Regions from separate parts of the Exiguobacterium sp. R-39 genome, predicted to be linked through region 1. Evidence: riboswitches for the same ligand, from Rfam matches in the RefSeq annotation. Region 1 holds a riboswitch; each other region holds the start of a gene.
What was found. A riboswitch is a leader RNA that binds a small molecule or an ion and turns the genes downstream of it on or off. The one in region 1 is predicted to bind S-adenosylmethionine.
Positions count from the first base shown of each region.

Region 2: it holds a riboswitch for S-adenosylmethionine, as region 1 does, so the genes downstream of both, ACP26N_RS15760 (amino acid permease) here and mtnK (S-methyl-5-thioribose kinase) in region 1, are expected to answer to the same signal.
Region 3: it holds a riboswitch for S-adenosylmethionine, as region 1 does, so the genes downstream of both, metK (methionine adenosyltransferase) here and mtnK (S-methyl-5-thioribose kinase) in region 1, are expected to answer to the same signal.
Region 4: it holds a riboswitch for S-adenosylmethionine, as region 1 does, so the genes downstream of both, ACP26N_RS14340 (alpha/beta hydrolase) here and mtnK (S-methyl-5-thioribose kinase) in region 1, are expected to answer to the same signal.

Region 1 covers NZ_CP187965.1:440,563-445,101, reverse strand. Annotated here, with positions in the region: gene ACP26N_RS02395 (sugar ABC transporter substrate-binding protein) at 1-568, opposite strand, end outside; gene mtnA (S-methyl-5-thioribose-1-phosphate isomerase) at 588-1,637, opposite strand; gene mtnK (S-methyl-5-thioribose kinase) at 1,634-2,803, opposite strand; SAM riboswitch class I at 2,882-2,984, opposite strand; SAM riboswitch class I at 3,193-3,294, shown strand; gene ACP26N_RS02380 (2,3-diketo-5-methylthiopentyl-1-phosphate enolase) at 3,375-4,539, shown strand, end outside.
Region 2 covers NZ_CP187965.1:3,020,245-3,024,783, forward strand. Annotated here, with positions in the region: gene mmuM (homocysteine S-methyltransferase) at 71-1,003, opposite strand; gene ACP26N_RS15760 (amino acid permease) at 978-2,378, opposite strand; SAM riboswitch class I at 2,463-2,564, opposite strand; gene ACP26N_RS15765 (polysaccharide pyruvyl transferase family protein) at 2,674-4,092, opposite strand; gene ACP26N_RS15770 (ketopantoate reductase family protein) at 4,292-4,539, opposite strand, start outside.
Region 3 covers NZ_CP187965.1:2,328,875-2,333,413, forward strand. Annotated here, with positions in the region: gene ACP26N_RS12235 (class I SAM-dependent methyltransferase) at 1-197, shown strand, start outside; gene ACP26N_RS12240 (serine aminopeptidase domain-containing protein) at 249-953, opposite strand; gene ACP26N_RS12245 (GNAT family N-acetyltransferase) at 1,037-1,522, opposite strand; gene metK (methionine adenosyltransferase) at 1,660-2,868, opposite strand; SAM riboswitch class I at 2,996-3,122, opposite strand; gene pckA (phosphoenolpyruvate carboxykinase (ATP)) at 3,355-4,539, shown strand, end outside.
Region 4 covers NZ_CP187965.1:2,758,664-2,763,202, forward strand. Annotated here, with positions in the region: gene ACP26N_RS14325 (MetQ/NlpA family ABC transporter substrate-binding protein) at 1-243, opposite strand, end outside; gene ACP26N_RS14330 (methionine ABC transporter permease) at 277-927, opposite strand; gene ACP26N_RS14335 (methionine ABC transporter ATP-binding protein) at 917-1,948, opposite strand; SAM riboswitch class I at 2,035-2,138, opposite strand; SAM riboswitch class I at 2,388-2,491, shown strand; gene ACP26N_RS14340 (alpha/beta hydrolase) at 2,554-3,312, shown strand; gene ACP26N_RS14345 (thymidine kinase) at 3,380-4,000, opposite strand; gene ACP26N_RS14350 (DedA family protein) at 4,178-4,539, shown strand, end outside.

The DNA of each region.
Region 1 (4,539 bases):
TCTTGTAGATTTCCTGACGGCGGTCAAGCGGGGCAAATCCCGGACCGAACCACAGTTTGATGACCCGGACCGGCTGATCGTCTTTGACTTTCGTTACTTCATCGAGTGAAAGCTGTGCCAGTTTATGATCATCCTGGAACGTTTCCGTGATGCCTTTTAACGTCTGGTCCTTTTTCTTTGTCACTGTATCGAACGTCACGACTTTGATCCCTTTGTCGATCGCCGGTTTGATCATGTCGTAGGCATAATCCTCTTTTCCGTGCGAGATAATCAGTCCGTCATAATCCTGTTGGACGGCTTGGGCGACGAGTTCCTTGAATTTGACGTCATTGCCTTCCGAGATGAACGTGTTAACCTGAAAACCGAGCGCTTCCCCTTCCGAACGAGCTCCGTCCAAAAACTGTTTCGTATGGTCATCGGATGCCAGATTGCGGATGACGGCAATTTTGACGTCTCCCTGGACACTTTCCGGTACACCACTGATTTTTTTCGTCGGTGTCGCTTCGCTATTGGCGCAAGCAGCCAGCAAGACCGCCGGTGCAAGTACCGCAAATGCTAATTTTTTCATTTCGATCTCCCCAGTCTGTTTAACGTATTTGTTGTCCGATTGTCTGCTCGATCGTTTCGACGGACGGATGCTTGATGACTCCCAGTTCCGTAATGATTGCCGTGATCAATTCGTGCGGTGTCACGTCAAACGCCGGATTAAAGACGGCCACACCGGCCGGCGCCGTTGCTTTCCCTGCGAATTGCGTCACTTCACGGGCATCGCGTTCTTCAATCTCAATCTCGTCTCCCGACAAGCTCGTCAAATCAAAGGTCGAAAGGGGTGCCGCGACATAAAACGGAATCCCGAAAGCACGGGCCAGTAATGCCAGTTGAAACGTCCCGATTTTATTCGCGGTATCCCCGTTTCGGGTAATCCGGTCGGCACCGACGATGATGGCGGTGATGTTTTTTTCTTTGATGGTATGGGCGACCATATTATCGGTAATCAAGGTCACGTCAATACCGGCCCGTTGCAGTTCCCATGTCGTCAGACGCGCTCCCTGCAGTAACGGCCGCGTTTCCGATGCATAAACGGAGAGCAGAATTTCCTGTTCTTTCGCGAGATAAAACGGGGCGAGTGCCGTCCCGTAAGCCGCTGTCGCAATCGATCCGGCATTACAAATCGTCAGAACCCGGTCACCGGACTCAAATAATTCCAATGCGTGGATCCCGATTTGCCGGGATGTCTTGGCATCCGTTTCATACAGTTCGAGCGCCTTTTGTTCCAACCGTTTTGGTAACTCGGCAAGCGCCGTACTCGAGACAATAATTTGATTCAGCTCATCAAGCACGTTCCGCAAATTGACCGCCGTCGGCCGGGTTGCGAGCAATTGGGCCGACACCGTCAACAGTTCTTGTTTCGCTTCAGAAAGTGACCCTGTCGTCCGGCGGAATGCTTCCTGCACAAGGATGAAGCCGCCGAACAGGCTGATGGCCGGGGCACCGCGGACACGTAATTGTTTGATGGCGTCAATCGCTTGCGCCAAGTCATGGATAACCTCGTATCGTTCTTCTTCCGGGAGCCGGGTCTGATCCAAAATCGTCACCGTCCCGTTGTCATAGATGATGCTTTGGACGAATTGGCTCATCGGCTGAGTTCCTCCGTCAAATCGAAGTTCCGTAAATCGGTGAACGTCTTGCATTCGGTCCGGCGTTTGATCAATGCCACTCCAAGACGTAACGCATGACGTTTCCGCTCAAGTCGTTCCCCCGCGTCCGTGATGTTCTCGAGGTCCGCAACCGGTGCCAATCCAATCGTCCGCCGAATCAACTCACAACCGGCAAAGCCCAGTGCGTCCTGTAAAATCGTACTGAGGACATCGTCGACAAGTCCGCCCGCCGAACGGAACGGCTCTACCGCTTCGCGTTCCCATAATGCTTTGAACGTCGACGCAAAGGTCAGCCAAAACGTATCGATATCCTTCACCCGTCCATCCCGTAACTCGGCATAGTTTGGATACGCGGCAAAGCAGAGATGGGCGATGAATTGTCCGACATCAAAACCAAACGGTCCGTAAAAGGCGAACTCGGGATCGATGACTTTCGTTTCATCGGCTGAAGCAAAAATACTTCCGGTATGTAAGTCACCGTGCAATAATGCATCACCTTTTGTGATGAACAGTGTTTCCAGTTTCGCGACTTCGCGTTTCAGTTCTGCATCCTGCCATAACCGAACCGCTTCCGCTTCGAGGCCTGCTTCAATCGCATTCGTTTCCGCATCATAAAACGGGTCTGTGAAGATCAATTTTTCCGTGATATCACAGAGATCCGGATTGTAGTAGTTCCGCGCCACTTGTTTTTTCGCGACCGGTCCAAGCGCAAAATCCGACGTATAAAACAGTGTCCGCGCCAGGTACGAACCGATGTGTTCCGCGAGTAACGGATACTTTTCCCCTTCGAGCAAGCCGGTCCGGGCGATCGTCAAATGCGACAAATCCTCCATCACCGTAAACGCTTCTTCCTTGCTCGCATGGTAGACGTGCGGAACGAAAGGAACAGCGACTTTTGCGAATTCTTTTAAGGCCGATTGTTCAATCCAGGCCCGTTCGAGCGACAGCGGCCAGCTTTCCCCGACGACTTTCGCATATGGCAACGCCTGCTTTAAAATCAGCCGTTTTTCTCCTTCCTGAATCCGGAAAACGAGATTTAAATTCCCGTCCCCGATCTCTTCTGCCGTCACCGGTTCATTGCCGATTAATCCGAGTGTCCGGACCCGTTCAATCGCGTCCTGTACTGTAAATGCTTGGTATCCCATTCTGGTTTCCTCCTTGTTGATCACACGAAAAAACGCCTCTTTTCGTCAAAGAAAAGAGGCGCGGCAGAATACTCCGTCCTCTTATCTCTCAGACGAATGTCTGTTGGATGTAGCACCGTGCCGGATGGTCGGTTGCTGCGGCGTCTTCGGGCCAATTCCCTCTGCCAACTCACGATAAGAGTCATATGTAGTTGTCATGTGATTTGATGTTGATTTGAATACTACGTGCGTTGCTGGCCGTCTGTCAATTCCAATTTTTAGTGAAACGGATTCAAAAACGGAACCGTCTATAGAAGAAGTATTTTCAAAAAAATAAATTTTCAAAATATAGTTTGACAAGTGATGGATCTCATGTAAAAATTGCAATTAGATTTCACAATTTCATCCAATTCTTATCAAGAGCAGACGGAGGGACGAGCCCTACGATGTCGCAGCAACCGACCACTTGGCACGGTGCTAATTCTTGCAGCTAATACGCTGACAGATAAGAGTCCACGCGCAATTTTTCATGGTCTCTTGTCATTGACGAGGGACCATTTTTGTATTTTTCAATAAGGGAGAGACGATTCATATGGCGTACATTACCGCAACATACCAACTCGGAACGACTGATCAGTTGCCGAAACGGGCAGAGCAAATCGCGCTCGGTCTGACGGTCGGTTCATGGACCGATTTAAATCACTTGGAACAACAACAACTGGAATCCTTTAAAGGACAGGTCGTCCATACAGAAGAACATGACGGCAAAGGTTACATTACGATCCGTTATCCGGAACACAACGTCTCACGGGACTTTTCCGCTATCTTAACGACGGTCTTCGGTAAACTGTCGCTCGATGGACAAATCAAGTTAACCGACTTACAGCTTCCCTCGTCATTCACGAACGACTTTCCCGGTGCCAAATTCGGGATTGAAGGAGTCCGTCAATTGATTCAGGTCCATGACCGTCCCCTGTTGATGAGCATATTTAAAGGAGTCATCGGACGGGACCTCGTCTTTTTACAGGAACAACTCGAAGCACAGCTCGCGGGCGGCATCGATCTCGTTAAAGATGATGAGATTCTATACGACAATCCGTTGACGCCGGCACTCGACCGGGCACGGATCGGACGGGAAGTCCTCGACGCCCATTATGAACGCACCGGCAAACGGGCGCTTTATGCAATTACGTTAAGCGGTCCCGTCTTCGGCTTGAAGGAACAGGCAAAACGCCTGATTGAAGCAGGTGCCACGGCCTTCCTGCTCAACACGTTTACATACGGACTCGATGTCCTGCGCGAGTTGGCTGCCGATGCGGACATTTCCGTCCCGATTTTTAATCACCCGGCCTTAAGCGGTGCCTTGATCGCAAGTCCTGAATACGGTATTTCGGCTCCTGTTCTGCTTGGAACGTTACCCCGACTGGCCGGTGCTGACTTGACATTGTTCCCGTCTCCCTATGGTAACGTTGCACTCGCCAAAGATTTGGCCCGCGGGATCGCCGTTGAAGCGACGCGAATCGGAGAAACGAAGACGATTCTGCCGGTTCCGTCCGCCGGCATCCATCCCGGCCTCGTCGCTCAGCTCGTCCGTGATTTCGGTACCGATTCGGTCATCAATGCCGGAGGCGGCGTTCACGGTCATCCGCAAGGGGCAGCGGCCGGTGTCCTTGCATTTCGTCAGGCGCTCGACGCCGCACTGACCGGAGAATCGCTGACAAGTGCCGCAACGCGGCAGGAAGAATTACGGGTCGCCC
Region 2 (4,539 bases), 510 kb from region 1:
ATCAGTCTAAAAAGAGGACGGATGCAAAATTCCGCTCTCTTTTTTTGTCCTTATTAGACATGACTTCCGGTTAACCGATTGTCACCTTCTGTTGAATCCGCTCAATCTGCTCGGGTGTCGTACGGCAACATCCGCCGATCAACCGGGCACCTGCGGCATACCATTCCGGAGCAATGTCTTCGAAAGCCGTACACACTGCTTCACCGGACCAGGTCTTACTGACCGGATCATACTGCTCACCGGAATTCGGATAGACGATAATCGGTACATCGGTCAGTTGTTTTAATGTCGTGATGAACTCTGTCGCAATCGATGCCGGAAAACAGTTCGCGCCGATTGCCGCCAGTTGCGGGTGCTCCCCTAATGCCTTGATACACTCACTCAACGATGTTCCTTCACTGATGTGTGTTGCGTCACGCAGGGAAAAGGCAAGCCAGGCCGACTGATCCGGAAATTCTTCGAGCAGCCGGAACAGCACTTCGGCTTCCTGCAAGGAGGGAATCGTCTCAAATGCCAACACGTCCGCACCTGCCGCGATTAACGCTTCCAGACGAGGACGGTGGAAAGCTTCAAGTTGCGCATCGTCGACTCCGTAATGACCGATGTATTCGGATCCGTCCGAAAGATAGGCACCGTAAGGACCAATCGATCCCGCAATCAAAGCGTGATCCGCTGCCGGTCCGGTTTCCGCACGCGCCTGCTGTGCCAGATAGACCGTTTGTTTCATCAGTTCAATCGCTTCCTCTTCTTTAATCCCCCGGCTGCTGAAGCCGGCGACACTCGCTTGGTAGCTGGACGTGATGGCACAATCCGCCCCGATTTTAAAATAATCCGCATGGACGCGGTGAATCTGTTCCGGTTCTTCAAGCAGTACACGGGCCGACCAAAGCGGATCATCGAGATTTCTCCCATGGCGTTCAAGTTCCGTCGCCAGTGCTCCGTCCAATAAAATATAGGGTTTTTCTTTTAACAGTTGTTCAACTGGATTGTTGTTCTTTGACATCTTCCACACTCCGTTTCCATGATGTTTTTGTCAGATGATGAACGATGTAACAGACCGCGATAAACGGAACCCCGAAATAGAGGGCGACCCGTTGCGTCGGATCAAAGGCGATTCCGATCAATGAAGCCAAACACATTAAAAACGACAGAATCGGTACAAACGGATACCAGGGCGTCCGGTAAACCAAATCGTTTAGATCATGCCCCTCTTGCAGATAGCGCTTGCGGAACATGAACTGTGAGGCGCTGATACTCATCCAGACAACGACGACTGCCAGTCCCGAGATCGAGACAAGCGCAATGTAGACGGAACCCGGTGCATAGACGCTGGAGAACAGGGCAAGCAGACCACCGAGCATACTGAAGAGAACGGCACGTATCGGCACTCCGCTCGCATTTAATTTAGAAAAGTACGGCGTAATCATCCGTTGATCGGATAAAGACCAGAGCATCCGTGATGCGGCGTACAGACCCGAGTTCGCTGCTGACAAAATCGCGGTCAGGATGACGAAGTTCATGATGTCTGCTGCAAACGGAAGACCGATCCGTTCAAACACAGCAACGAATGGACTTTCAAGCACTCCTTTTGAATCATTTGGTAACAGAATCGCAAGAACAATGATCGTCCCGACAAAAAATAAGACGAGCCGGAAGACTGTTGTTCGAATGGCGAGAGGAACCGTCCGTTTCGGATCGACCGCCTCACCTGCTGCAATCCCGATTAACTCTGTTCCGGAATAGGCAAAGTTAACGGCAAGCATCGTCATCAAGATCGCGAACGCTCCGTTCGGAAACAGGCCCCCCTCCGTCAACGGAGCGAGAAGCGGTGCTTGTGAGCCGTCCGCAAGGGGCAAGAATCCGACGATTGCTGCTGTTCCTAAGACGATGAACACTAAAATCGTCAGCACCTTGACGGCAGAAAACCAAAATTCAACTTCCGCGAACAAGCGGACCGTCAAGACATTGATGCCTAAAATCATGACGACGAATAAAGCACTGAACAGCCAGACCGGAACATCCGGAAACCAGCGTTGCATCAATAAACCGGCTGCCGTAAATTCCGAACCGAGCGCGACCGTCCAAGTCAGCCAGTAAAGCCAGGCGACGGTATAGCCTGTTCCGGATCCAATATATTTCGTCGCGTAGCTGTGAAAGGCACCCGTCTCCGGCATATGTACCGCCAGCTCCCCTAGACAAAGCATTACCAGATAAACCGCCAGCGCTCCGACCAGGTAAGATAAAATCGTGCCGACCCGACCGGCCTGCTCGAGCGTATAGCCTGTACTTAAAAATAATCCGGTCCCGATGACACCTCCGAGTGACAACATGACGATATGCCGGGATTCCATTTTCCGCCGAAACGTTCCTTCTTTCATTGCTCCTCCACACTCCTCTTTTTCTCGTTAAACTAAAAAAAAACGCACCCACATGCATGGGTGCGTCGGTCGACAATCAAAGGAAGCTTATCGATCGGGTACAACACCCGCAGGAATTAGCACAGTATCTTTCGACCTGTTGCTGAGGCTTCAAAGGGCCAGTCCCTCCACCTCTCTGGATAAGAATGTAATTTTTCATAACAGTACCAACCCTGTTTTGAATTGTCAACACAATTCAGAATTTATCATGTAAAAAAAAACGCCTTACACCAAAACGGTATAAGACGTCTGTCGCTTATTTCTTCGCAAACAAATCAGCTGTCTTCAATGCCATGCGAACCGCTTTCCGGTTCAATGTGCCTTGTTGATGCTTCATTTCTTTTGTTTGACTGTTCAACTTGCCTTGAAGTGATTTGATTTTCTTATCTTTTTCAGCCATTTTCGCTTTATCGCGTTTTTGAGCTGCCACGATTTTTTGTTCTTCTGCTGGGAAGTATGATTCAAAACGTGAAACAGCTTCTTCGATACTGATTCCTGTGATCGGTTTAACGACCGGAAGCAACTCTGCTTTGGCCATTTCACGATCAAACGGAACGTTCTCCGGATAGTTCGTTTCTTTGTAGATGTGTTCTAGATCATTTGTATTCAGGAATTCCACGAAGTTATCAAAGTTACGTGCTTGAACACGTGTCGGACTTTGGAAGTCAGCCGACTCAATCACATCCGACAAGCGTGTGCTGTCTGTGATGTCATTTGCCCAAATGTGTGTCAATTGGTGATAATCCGTTAATTCGCGCATCCGTGCATCTTTCGGAATCAGAATACTTGGCGTTCCGGCAAGTGTTGCCGTGATGTTACCGTGAAGACGTGCTCCGAAGCTGAAGTCAGCTTCTTTCAAGAAGTCGATCCATGTCTGCGCGTTTAAGAAGAAGCGGACACGGTCGTTCATGTAAGTCGGATCCGACATCTTGACCGGATAGTTCGTGACGGATAAGTCAGCAATCGGATGTGTTCCTGTGTACGTCAAACGCAACTCTTTCATCCATTGCGGGATGAAGTAGTGGTTCGGGTACTCTTCCATTCCGCGTGTGATGAAGTTAAGGACGTTTTGCGGTGCAAGACGTGACGAGTTGACACCGATCATTGAATCTTTTGTGATATTCGTTTCACGAATTTTCAAATCACGACCAAACGCATACATCGATGGGCAACCGATGACTTTGTGATCGATTCCTTCGCGGAAACCAAGACGCGTCAAATATTTTGATGTGATTTCGCCGCGAAGTCCAAGCATGCTTGAGCGCTCAAGAACTGCGCTGACAAACGCTTTAACGTCTTCATCAAATGAGAAACCGTCGTTTAAATTCGCTTCAAACGGTGCGCGTAAACCGACACCGATGACGACGACCGGAATCTTTAGTTTTTTAATCAATTTTGTATATTTACGAAGTGTCGGGACGAATTCTTTACGGAATGCATCAGCGAGTGGAATGACATATAAATCGAAGTTCGCATTGATTTCATCTGCACGCTCTTCTTCATAGTAGTAGTAATCCGGTGTGATCGTCGTGCCCTCTGTCATCAAGGTGCGGAAAATACTGTATTGATAAATCAGGTTTCCGACGTTCCCTCCGATTGAGTTATGCTTCATCAAATATTCTGCGTCGAACTGTTCAAACGGTGTCATACCCGCACGGATAATAATACGTTTCATGTAAAATAATTCCCCTCTCACTTCTGTTTTCATTTAAAAAATATAAAATATATTTTGCTTTTTTAACCATCTTGTCTTTTCAAGGATAGTTGAATGCAATTCAGCAAGTCAACGAATAGCTGAAAATTACACATTATTGTGGATTATGAAAAATATAGGCTCAATACAACCTAACAAACATTCCCTATATAACAACTAGTTAAACATCTTTTCTCGACATACGATAAATTTCGAGATTTGCATAAATCGCCGGCAACATCACTTGCGTCGCTTCATCTTTCGAAAGAAGTGTGCCGAACAAATGAGCTGACTCGACTTCATTACCTTTCTCCATGTCACGTTGTAAGGACGACTTCATCGTTTCATCCATTTGTGCGATCTGTTGCTGTTGGATCTGTTCAATCCCATCACTGAACACAGCACCTTGGCGTTCCATCGCTTCTTTGG
Region 3 (4,539 bases), 1.2 Mb from region 1:
CCGGTGGTCTGGTTGTCCTCGTGATTTATCACGGTCACTTGGAAGGACGCCGCGAACGTGATGCAGTGCTGGAGCATGTTTCATCCCTCCCCCAGCAGGATTATGCCGTCTTGCAGTACCGTTTCTTGAATCAGCAAAATAATCCGCCGTTCATCGTTGCGATTGAAAAAAAATTAAAAAAACAAATACTCGATTAAACAACAGAGGAGTGCCGTCGTATGCGACGGCACCCCTCTTTTTAAAACATATTAATCTTCCACTAATTTCAGGAACAGCAACAACTTTTCAGCAAACCGTGTGTTCAAGCGTTCGAAACTGAAGTGCGGGAACCCGTGCAGACGTTGCAGATAAATCTGGTCCCCACCCATTTTCCGGCATACCTCAAGCGTCAACTTGACGTCAGCAAACTGATCGTCCGGCGCATAAAAACAAGCGAGTTGGACCCGCGGCAGTTTCTTACGTTCTTCATCATGGATGACAATTTCTTCTTCAATCTCACGATATTCAGCGTACGTCAGTTCACCGAGACGAGCAGCATCCTCATTATTTTGTCCGAACGGTAATGTCCCAAGCGGAGCATCCGGACGGAACCGGTCGAAGGCACTCGCGAAGACTTGTTTGACGCCTCCCAATTGCTTGGAATTGTGCCAATCAAATAACGGCGAGATAAACGTCAGGCTCGCCATCGGCAACTCATATTCTTGAAGCAGTCGGTTGACGACAAGCGCTCCCATACTGCAGGCAATGATATGAATCGGTAATTTCCGCTTACCGGCTTCGCGTAGTGCTTCTTTTAATAACTGTTGATGTTCTTCAAACGATACACGACGGGGTGCGTCGACCAAGAGGACCTCATATTCGTGCTCTAAGACACGAATCAGTGCTTCACTTGGCCGGGCACGTAATTGGAGTGGATATACAAGAACGATCACTCCGGTTGGTTGTTCTACCACAAACTCACCTCTTCATTCGATATCTGTTTAGTATGCAACAAATCCGACTTCAGCCAAACCGCCTTAAGTCGGATTCCGTTTCTTTAATATATACGTTGTAGTCGCGTCACAGGTTCCACCTGTCCGAAGACTTCCTCTGTCGTCTCGCTGATTTCCTTAAATCCGTATGAAGTCAAAAAGTGACGGGCTTTATAGTTTCGGGATTCAACATACACTTCAATCGGAGACGCCCCTTGCAATTCCAGTTCGCGGATCAGCCGGCGTCCGATTCCGTTTTGCTGGTATTTCGGCAAGACATACAGCCGGACGATTTCCCACGTTCCATCCACATCGATGGCGTGGATAAAACCGACGATTTCCCCGTCGATCAGTCCGACATTGAAGTATTCTCCACGTGCTTCTTCCGCTGTCCGGATTGCTCGGACCACTTCTTCCTGCGGGTACGCTTCTTGTACGAAATGGGCTTTCGAACGCTCTGAATAGATTTCCTCATATGTGTCCATCCAGGACGTGAGCGCAATATCATGAATGCGTGCTGCATCAGCCGGAACTGCTTCGCGTATCTCCATACCGAAATCCCCCTTTTCCTTTTACAGGCTCATGTTCTTTTACCCTTTTCTAGAAATTTCAGTCGTTTCCCTGCAAAGTTCCGGAGAAACAAAAAAAGTTCAGAAACACCCTTAAAAGGGAGTTTCTGAACTCAGGATTATGCGAAACGTTTTGCCTGCTCTTCAAGAGTAGCGGCTTTATCTGTTTGCTCCCATGGTAATTCGATGTCTGTACGACCGAAGTGACCATAAGCTGCTGTCTGACGATAAATCGGACGGCGGAGATCAAGCATCTTGATGATCCCTGCAGGACGGAGATCAAAGTTTTCTGCGATTAATTCAACGAGTTGCGCTTCAGGAAGTTTTCCTGTACCGAACGTATCGACTGCGATTGAAACCGGGTGCGCCACACCGATTGCGTAAGCAAGTTGAACTTCTGCTTTGTCCGCAAGACCAGATGCAACCAGGTTTTTCGCGACATAACGTGCTGCGTAAGCAGCTGAACGGTCGACTTTCGTTGGATCTTTACCAGAGAACGCTCCACCGCCGTGACGTGCATATCCGCCATACGTATCAACGATGATTTTACGACCTGTCAACCCTGCATCTCCTTGTGGTCCGCCGATGACGAAACGACCAGTCGGGTTGATGAAGAATTTTGTGTCTGCATCGATGTACTCTGCCGGGATGACCGGTGCGATGACATGTTCTTTCAGATCAGCTTGAATTTGCTCAAGCGTCACTTCTTCTGCATGTTGTGTCGAGATGACGATTGTATCGACGCGAACAGGTTCATTGTTCTCGTTGTATTCAACCGTAACTTGCGTTTTACCATCCGGACGGAGGTAATCGAGTTGCCCCGTTTTGCGGACCTCTGCCAAACGACGAGCCAGTTTGTGTGAAAGCGAGATTGGAAGTGGCATGAGTTCCGGTGTTTCTTTCGTTGCATAACCGAACATCAGACCTTGGTCTCCTGCTCCGATCGCATCGATTTCTTCATCGGACATGTTTCCTTCGCGTGCTTCAAGCGCTTGGTCCACACCGAGAGCGATGTCTGCTGACTGCTCATCGATTGATGTCAATACAGCACAAGTGTCTGCATCGAAACCGTATTTAGCGCGTGTATAGCCGATTTCACGAATAGTTTCACGAACGACTTTCGGGATATCCACGTAAGTTGATGTCGTGATTTCTCCAGCTACTAATACGAGTCCTGTCGTGACAGAAGTTTCTGCCGCAACACGTGCGTTTGGATCGGCTGCAAGAATTGCATCCAAAATTGAATCCGAAATCTGGTCACAGATTTTATCCGGGTGACCTTCAGTTACTGATTCCGACGTAAATAGTCGGCGATTAAGGTTTGTCATGTTTGACCCTCCCAAAAAAGAATTTGACGGTGTACTCATTTCCCCTAGTTGAGTGGGACGGTAAAATGAAAAAAACCTTTCCATGTCCAAAAATGGTCAGGGAAAGGTTGTGCGTTCTTCCTTTACCCTCTTATCGTTCGAAGTGTTTACTTCGCTTCAGGAGAGCACCTTTTCCTACATTAATGATGAAATTAATATAAGACGGTTGCCGGGTTTCTTCGGGCCTTGTTCCCTCCACCTGCTCAGAATAAGAGTATCCGTTACGAATTACATGATATAAACTTGTGCTCACTCTGTCAAGCAACGTTTTAATTTCTAGTCGAAAAATTTCGGAAGAGATGTTAAACTGTTAATGCTGAAAGCGTTTCCAGATAAATAGAAATCAGCGCAGGAAAATGATTGCCCTGTCATTAGTATGTCATATATAATAAATGTGTCATACTAATAGTAGAGCTAAAACCAACGTAGGGGAAAGGTGGGGTCAGGATGCCGATGACGGTCCTGAATATCGAAGAGCTACTCAAGAAGGAGCATGTGTTCAAACAACTGTCAGTTGCTGAACTAGTCGAACATGCGATTCGCAACAAAGAAGGAGTTCTTGCAGAAAATGGTGCTTTGTCTGTAGAAACGGGGAAATTTACAGGTCGTTCACCGAAAGACAAGTTCATCGTCCGTGATCAATCGTGTGAGATGCATATCGATTGGGGTCATGTCAATCAACCAATGGAATCGGACAAATTCGAGCAACTGTTACAAAAAGTTCTTCGTTATATGAACGAAGCAGATCAACTTTACTACACAGAAGCTGCTGCTGGTGCCGATACGCATTTCACCCTTCCAGTGCGCGTCGTAACCGAATATGCTTGGCATAATTTGTTTGCGAAACAGCTATTCTTACGCGAATATCCTACGGTTGCGGCCTTTGAACCATTTACGGTCGTCTACGCACCACATTTTAAAGCGGATCCGGCGGTCGACGGGACAAACTCGGAGACATTCATCGCGATGTCTTTCGAACACCGTATTGTCTTGATCGGTGGTACAGAGTACGCCGGAGAAATTAAAAAATCAATTTTCTCGGTCATGAACTATCTCTTACCACAACAAGAAGTGTTGTCGATGCACTGTTCCGCCAACGTTGGACACGAAGGGGATGTCGCGTTATTCTTCGGACTATCCGGGACTGGTAAGACCACACTGTCTGCAGATGAGAGCCGTCAATTGATCGGCGACGATGAACACGGTTGGTCCCATGACGGTGTCTTCAACATCGAAGGTGGCTGCTATGCGAAAACGGTCAACTTGTCACGCGAAAAAGAACCACAAATCTTTGACGCCATCCGCTTCGGAACCGTTCTTGAAAACGTCGTCCTCGACGACACCCGGATTCCGGATTATGATGATACCTCACTGACGGAAAATACGCGTGCGGCTTACCCGATCACAGCAATCGAGAATATCGCCATCCCGTCACGCGCCGGTCATCCGAAAACGATTGTCTTCCTGACAGCAGATGCTTACGGTGTACTGCCTCCGATCAGTAAACTGACAAAAGAACAAGCGATGTATCACTTCTTGTCAGGTTATACATCTAAACTTGCCGGCACAGAGCGTGGTGTCACGGAACCGGAAGCAACGTTTTCGACCTGCTTCGGTTCCCCGTTCCTGCCG
Region 4 (4,539 bases), 770 kb from region 1:
GAAGGAGTTCGCATCAATCTCTCCTTCCGCAAGTGCGAGATTCGGTTGAACATAGTCGGAGAACTTAACGAGCTCAATCGTGATGCCTTCTTTCTTCGCTTTTTTCGCGACGTATTCCCAAACTTGGGTGTCGGAACCGCTGACGCCAAGTTTCACCGTCTTTTGATCTTCTTCTCCGGAAGCGGCACATCCCGCAAACAATACCGTCGTCAATGCTGCACCAATCGCTAATCCTTTTTTCATCATCCATCTCTCCCTTATCTGTTCTATGTTTTTTTAGTGTCTCCGAATTTTTCGTGCCAACAGGTTGCCTGTTGTCTGTAACCCTTGAACCAAAATGACGAGAATCCCGACCGTGATGATCATGACGGTCGTATCAAACCGTTGGTAGCCGTACGTGATCGCCAAGTCACCCAGTCCCCCGCCGCCGATTGCCCCGGCCATTGCCGATGCCCCGATCAAGCCGATTGTCGCAATCGTCAGGTTCAGGACAAGCGAGCTGAGGGCTTCCGGCAAGAGGAAACGGAAAATCGTCTGCAGCGGTGTCGCCCCCATCGCTTCTGCCGCCTCCAAGACACCGGTGTCGACTTCGAGCAATGAACTTTCAATCAGGCGGGCGATGTACGGTGCCGCATAAAAGACGAGCGGAACAATCGCTGCCTGCGTCCCGATCGACGATCCGACAATCAAGCGGGTCAGCGGAATGATCGCGACGAGCAAAATAATGAACGGAACGGACCGGAAGATGTTGACGATACTGCTTAAGAGATTGAAGAAGGGGATTTGTTCGAGCAATGCTCCTTTTCGTGTCACGACAAGCAGGATGCCGAGCGGTAAACCAATCAATGTCGAAAAGAGTAACGACAGTCCGACCATCGTCATCGTTTGCAAAAAAGCGGTCCAAATATCCGTATAGTTAACCAGCATCTGCGAGCACCTCCTCGACGACGACATCCGATTGATCGATGTAATGCAGTACCCGTTTGATTTCCGCCGCATCACCGATCAGTTCAACAAGCAGACTGCCAAACGGAATGTTTTGCAGTTCCGTGATGCTGCCGTGCAGGATGTTGAGGTCGACATCAAACCGTTTCGCGACTTGCGATAAAAGCGGTTGTCCGGTCCCTGCCCCGAGGAAGTTGATTTTGTAGATATGGTGCCCGGTATCCCGTTGATCGATGACTTTTTGAACCGACGCCGGAATCTCATCCTGCATGACGGAACGGACGAAGTTTTTTGCCGTCGCCGTTTGCGGATTCGAGAAGACGTCGAACACGGTACCCGATTCAATCAGCTTGCCGGCTTCGATGACGGCGACCCGGTCACAAATCTCACGGATGACACCCATCTCATGGGTAATCAGTAAGATCGTGATGCCGTATTCCTGATTGATTTGTTTCAGCAGGCGTAATATGTGTTGTGTCGTCTGCGGATCAAGCGCCGAGGTCGCTTCGTCACACAACAGGACGGACGGCTGGGTGGCAAGTGCCCGGGCAATCCCGACCCGTTGTTTCTGTCCGCCCGATAACTGATCCGGGTAATGATCGGCCTTATCCGCCAAGTCGACGAAATCCAGCAGTTCATTGACCCGCCGATGGACCTCGTCTTTTTTGACGCCCTTTAAGACAAGGGGTTTTGCGACGTTCGCAAAAACCGTATTCGAATCCAGCAGATTGAAGTGCTGAAAAATCATCCCGATGTGTTGTTTGGCTTCCCGTAACTGTTTCGCCGAGAGCGTCGTCAAATCTTGGCCATCGACCGTCACACTGCCCGATGTCGGCCGTTCAAGCAGGTTGACGCATCGTAATAAGGAACTTTTACCGGCTCCACTGAAACCGATGACACCGAAGATTTCTCCCTTTCGGATTTCGAGATCGACCCCGTTCAGCGCAGCAATCGATTGTTCCTTTGTTTCATAGATTTTTTTTACATTTTTGAATGTAATCACCACTTGTTCCCCCTTTAAAATACAAAAAAGGTCTCTTCTTAAGAAACAAGAAGAGACCTGGATCCGCACAATGGCAGAATCCACTCGACTCATCTCTCAGACAATTGTCTGATGGAATTGGCACAGTGCTCATAATGAGTCTGTTGCCGAGGTTTCGTAGGGCCAGTCCCTCCACCTCTCTGGATAAGTGTTGCGGTATGAAATTCGTATGTGTGTTGTTGCCGGTTGAACTTATGTCGTAAAACTAATTTTTACACTACAGAAAGATCTTTTAAAGGTCAACCATATTTTCAAAAATAAACCATATGACCCATATCGATTGTTGTCCCGGGACAAACTGGATCGTTGTCTGAATTTTGACGCCTGTTCAAGAGAGTTTGACAATTCATTTCCGCCAATGCTATCATCTTCTCAATGATTAATCCGACAATTCCTATACGATATATCAAGAGTGGACGAGAGACCTGGCTCTAGGACTCCACGGCAACCTGCTGTTATGCAAGGTGCTCCGACCAGCAAAGCGGTTGCTTTGGATGATACACACGAGAAACTCGTTTGCGTCCAAAGCCAAACGGGTTTTTATTTTTGAAATGGAGGACGAGATGATGAGTATGGTTTATCCTGTTATACCGGGTGCCGAAGCCTTTTCCTTAGGACGCGGATCCGTCGGCATTTTGCTCTGTCATGGTTTTAACGCAACGCCGCAAAGCGTTCGGGCTGTAGGAGAACAGTTCGCAGAACAAGGTTTCTCCGTCTATGCCCCTCGCCTGCACGGTCATGGGACCGATGTCCTGGAATTCGAAGCGACGACGGCAGATGACTGGAAACAGAGCTTGCGTGACGGCTTCGAACAGTTAGCCGGACGGTGCGAATCGATCTTCATCGTCGGACAATCGATGGGGGCGACACTTGCCCTGTCACTTGCCGCTGAAGGTCTCCCGATTGCAGGAATCATCACGATCAATGCCGCCTTGTCCGTCCCTGCTTACGAAGCCTTATCCTTCACCGATTGTCCGGTCTATCTGCCGGAAAGCACCCCTGATATCAAGCAGACCGCTTTTGAAATCATCTATGATCTTGTCCCCGCAGTTTGTGCTTCAGAACTGTTACGACTCATTGATGACACGCGACTACACTTAGCGACGATTCAAATTCCGACACTTATTTTATATTCTGCTGAGGATCACGTCGTCCCGCCGGCCTGTTCCGATTATTTGTACCGGACGATTGGGGCAACAGATAAACGCAGTTATTGTCTGCTCGACTCGTACCATGTCGCGACGCTTGACCATGATCAAAAGACGATTGTCCGTGAGACCTTACAATTCATCGAACAGTTCAGCCGGTTGACACGAACCGGTTGATAAAAAAAAGCGAACGATTCCCGGCCGTGAGGCCAAAGAATCGTTCGCTTTTTCAAATCGTCTATTCTCAATTTTGCTGTTGTTTTTTCCATTCCTGTAACGGTTGCGGTTTGCCCGGAACTTGATGACAATGACGGCAACGCGGTTCATAGGATTCAGACGCCCCGACGAGAATGATTGGATCATTGTAGTTTGCCGGCTTCCCGTCAATCAATCGTTGTGTCCGTGACGCCGGATCTCCGCATGACAGACAAATCGCCTGTAATTTCGTCACGAATTCCGCACGTGCCAGTAATTCAGGCATCTTGCCGAATGGCTCGGCCCGAAAATCCTGATCGAGTCCCGCACAAATAACGCGTTTGCCATCTTGAGCCAGTGCTTCGATGACTGCGACAATCTCATCGTCAAAAAATTGAACTTCGTCAATCGCGACGATTTGCGTCTCTTCCGCCACTGCTGCATAGACATCACGGCTCGTCGCCATCGGAATCGCAATGACCGAGTTACCGATATGCGACACGACATGCTCTTCATGATACCGGTCATCGATTGCCGGCTTGAACACTTGAACCGGTAACTTTCCATACTGTGCCCGTCTGACACGACGGATCAGTTCTTCTGACTTGCCGGAAAACATACTTCCGCAAATCACTTCAATCCAACCATATTGATTGATCACATGCATCATCGTAAACACCGTCCTCTAAATTAGTCACTTTAACGAGTATAGCCCGAATCTAAATTGAGAAAAAGGATTGACTTCTAAAAATCAAAAACCCTTGCCAAATTCGCCACTTTCTTCATCTTCTCATTTCAACTGGTATGTATTTCCTGTACACTGAAAGAGAAGTTTCTTTGAAGGAAGGTGACTCCGATTCATCACATATTACATGAAGTCCTCCATCAATATGGAGCGTTCGGACTCGCAATTCTTCTAGCCGGTGGAATCGTCGGTCTTCCGGTTCCAGACGAGACGTTACTCGTCATGTCAGGATTCTGGATGCATCATGGTGATTTGCCGCTCGTCGGGACAATTCTTGCTGCCTATGCCGGCAGTTGTATCGGAATGACAATCAGCTATGTGCTCGGTCTGAAACTTGGAATGCCGTTGCTCCATCGAATGGCTCCGAAGTTACGTATTTCTGAAAAACATATTTTCAAAGCAGAAGCCGGATTTTTACGTTACGGAAAAACGGTTTTAATCATCGGTTATTACATACCCGGTCT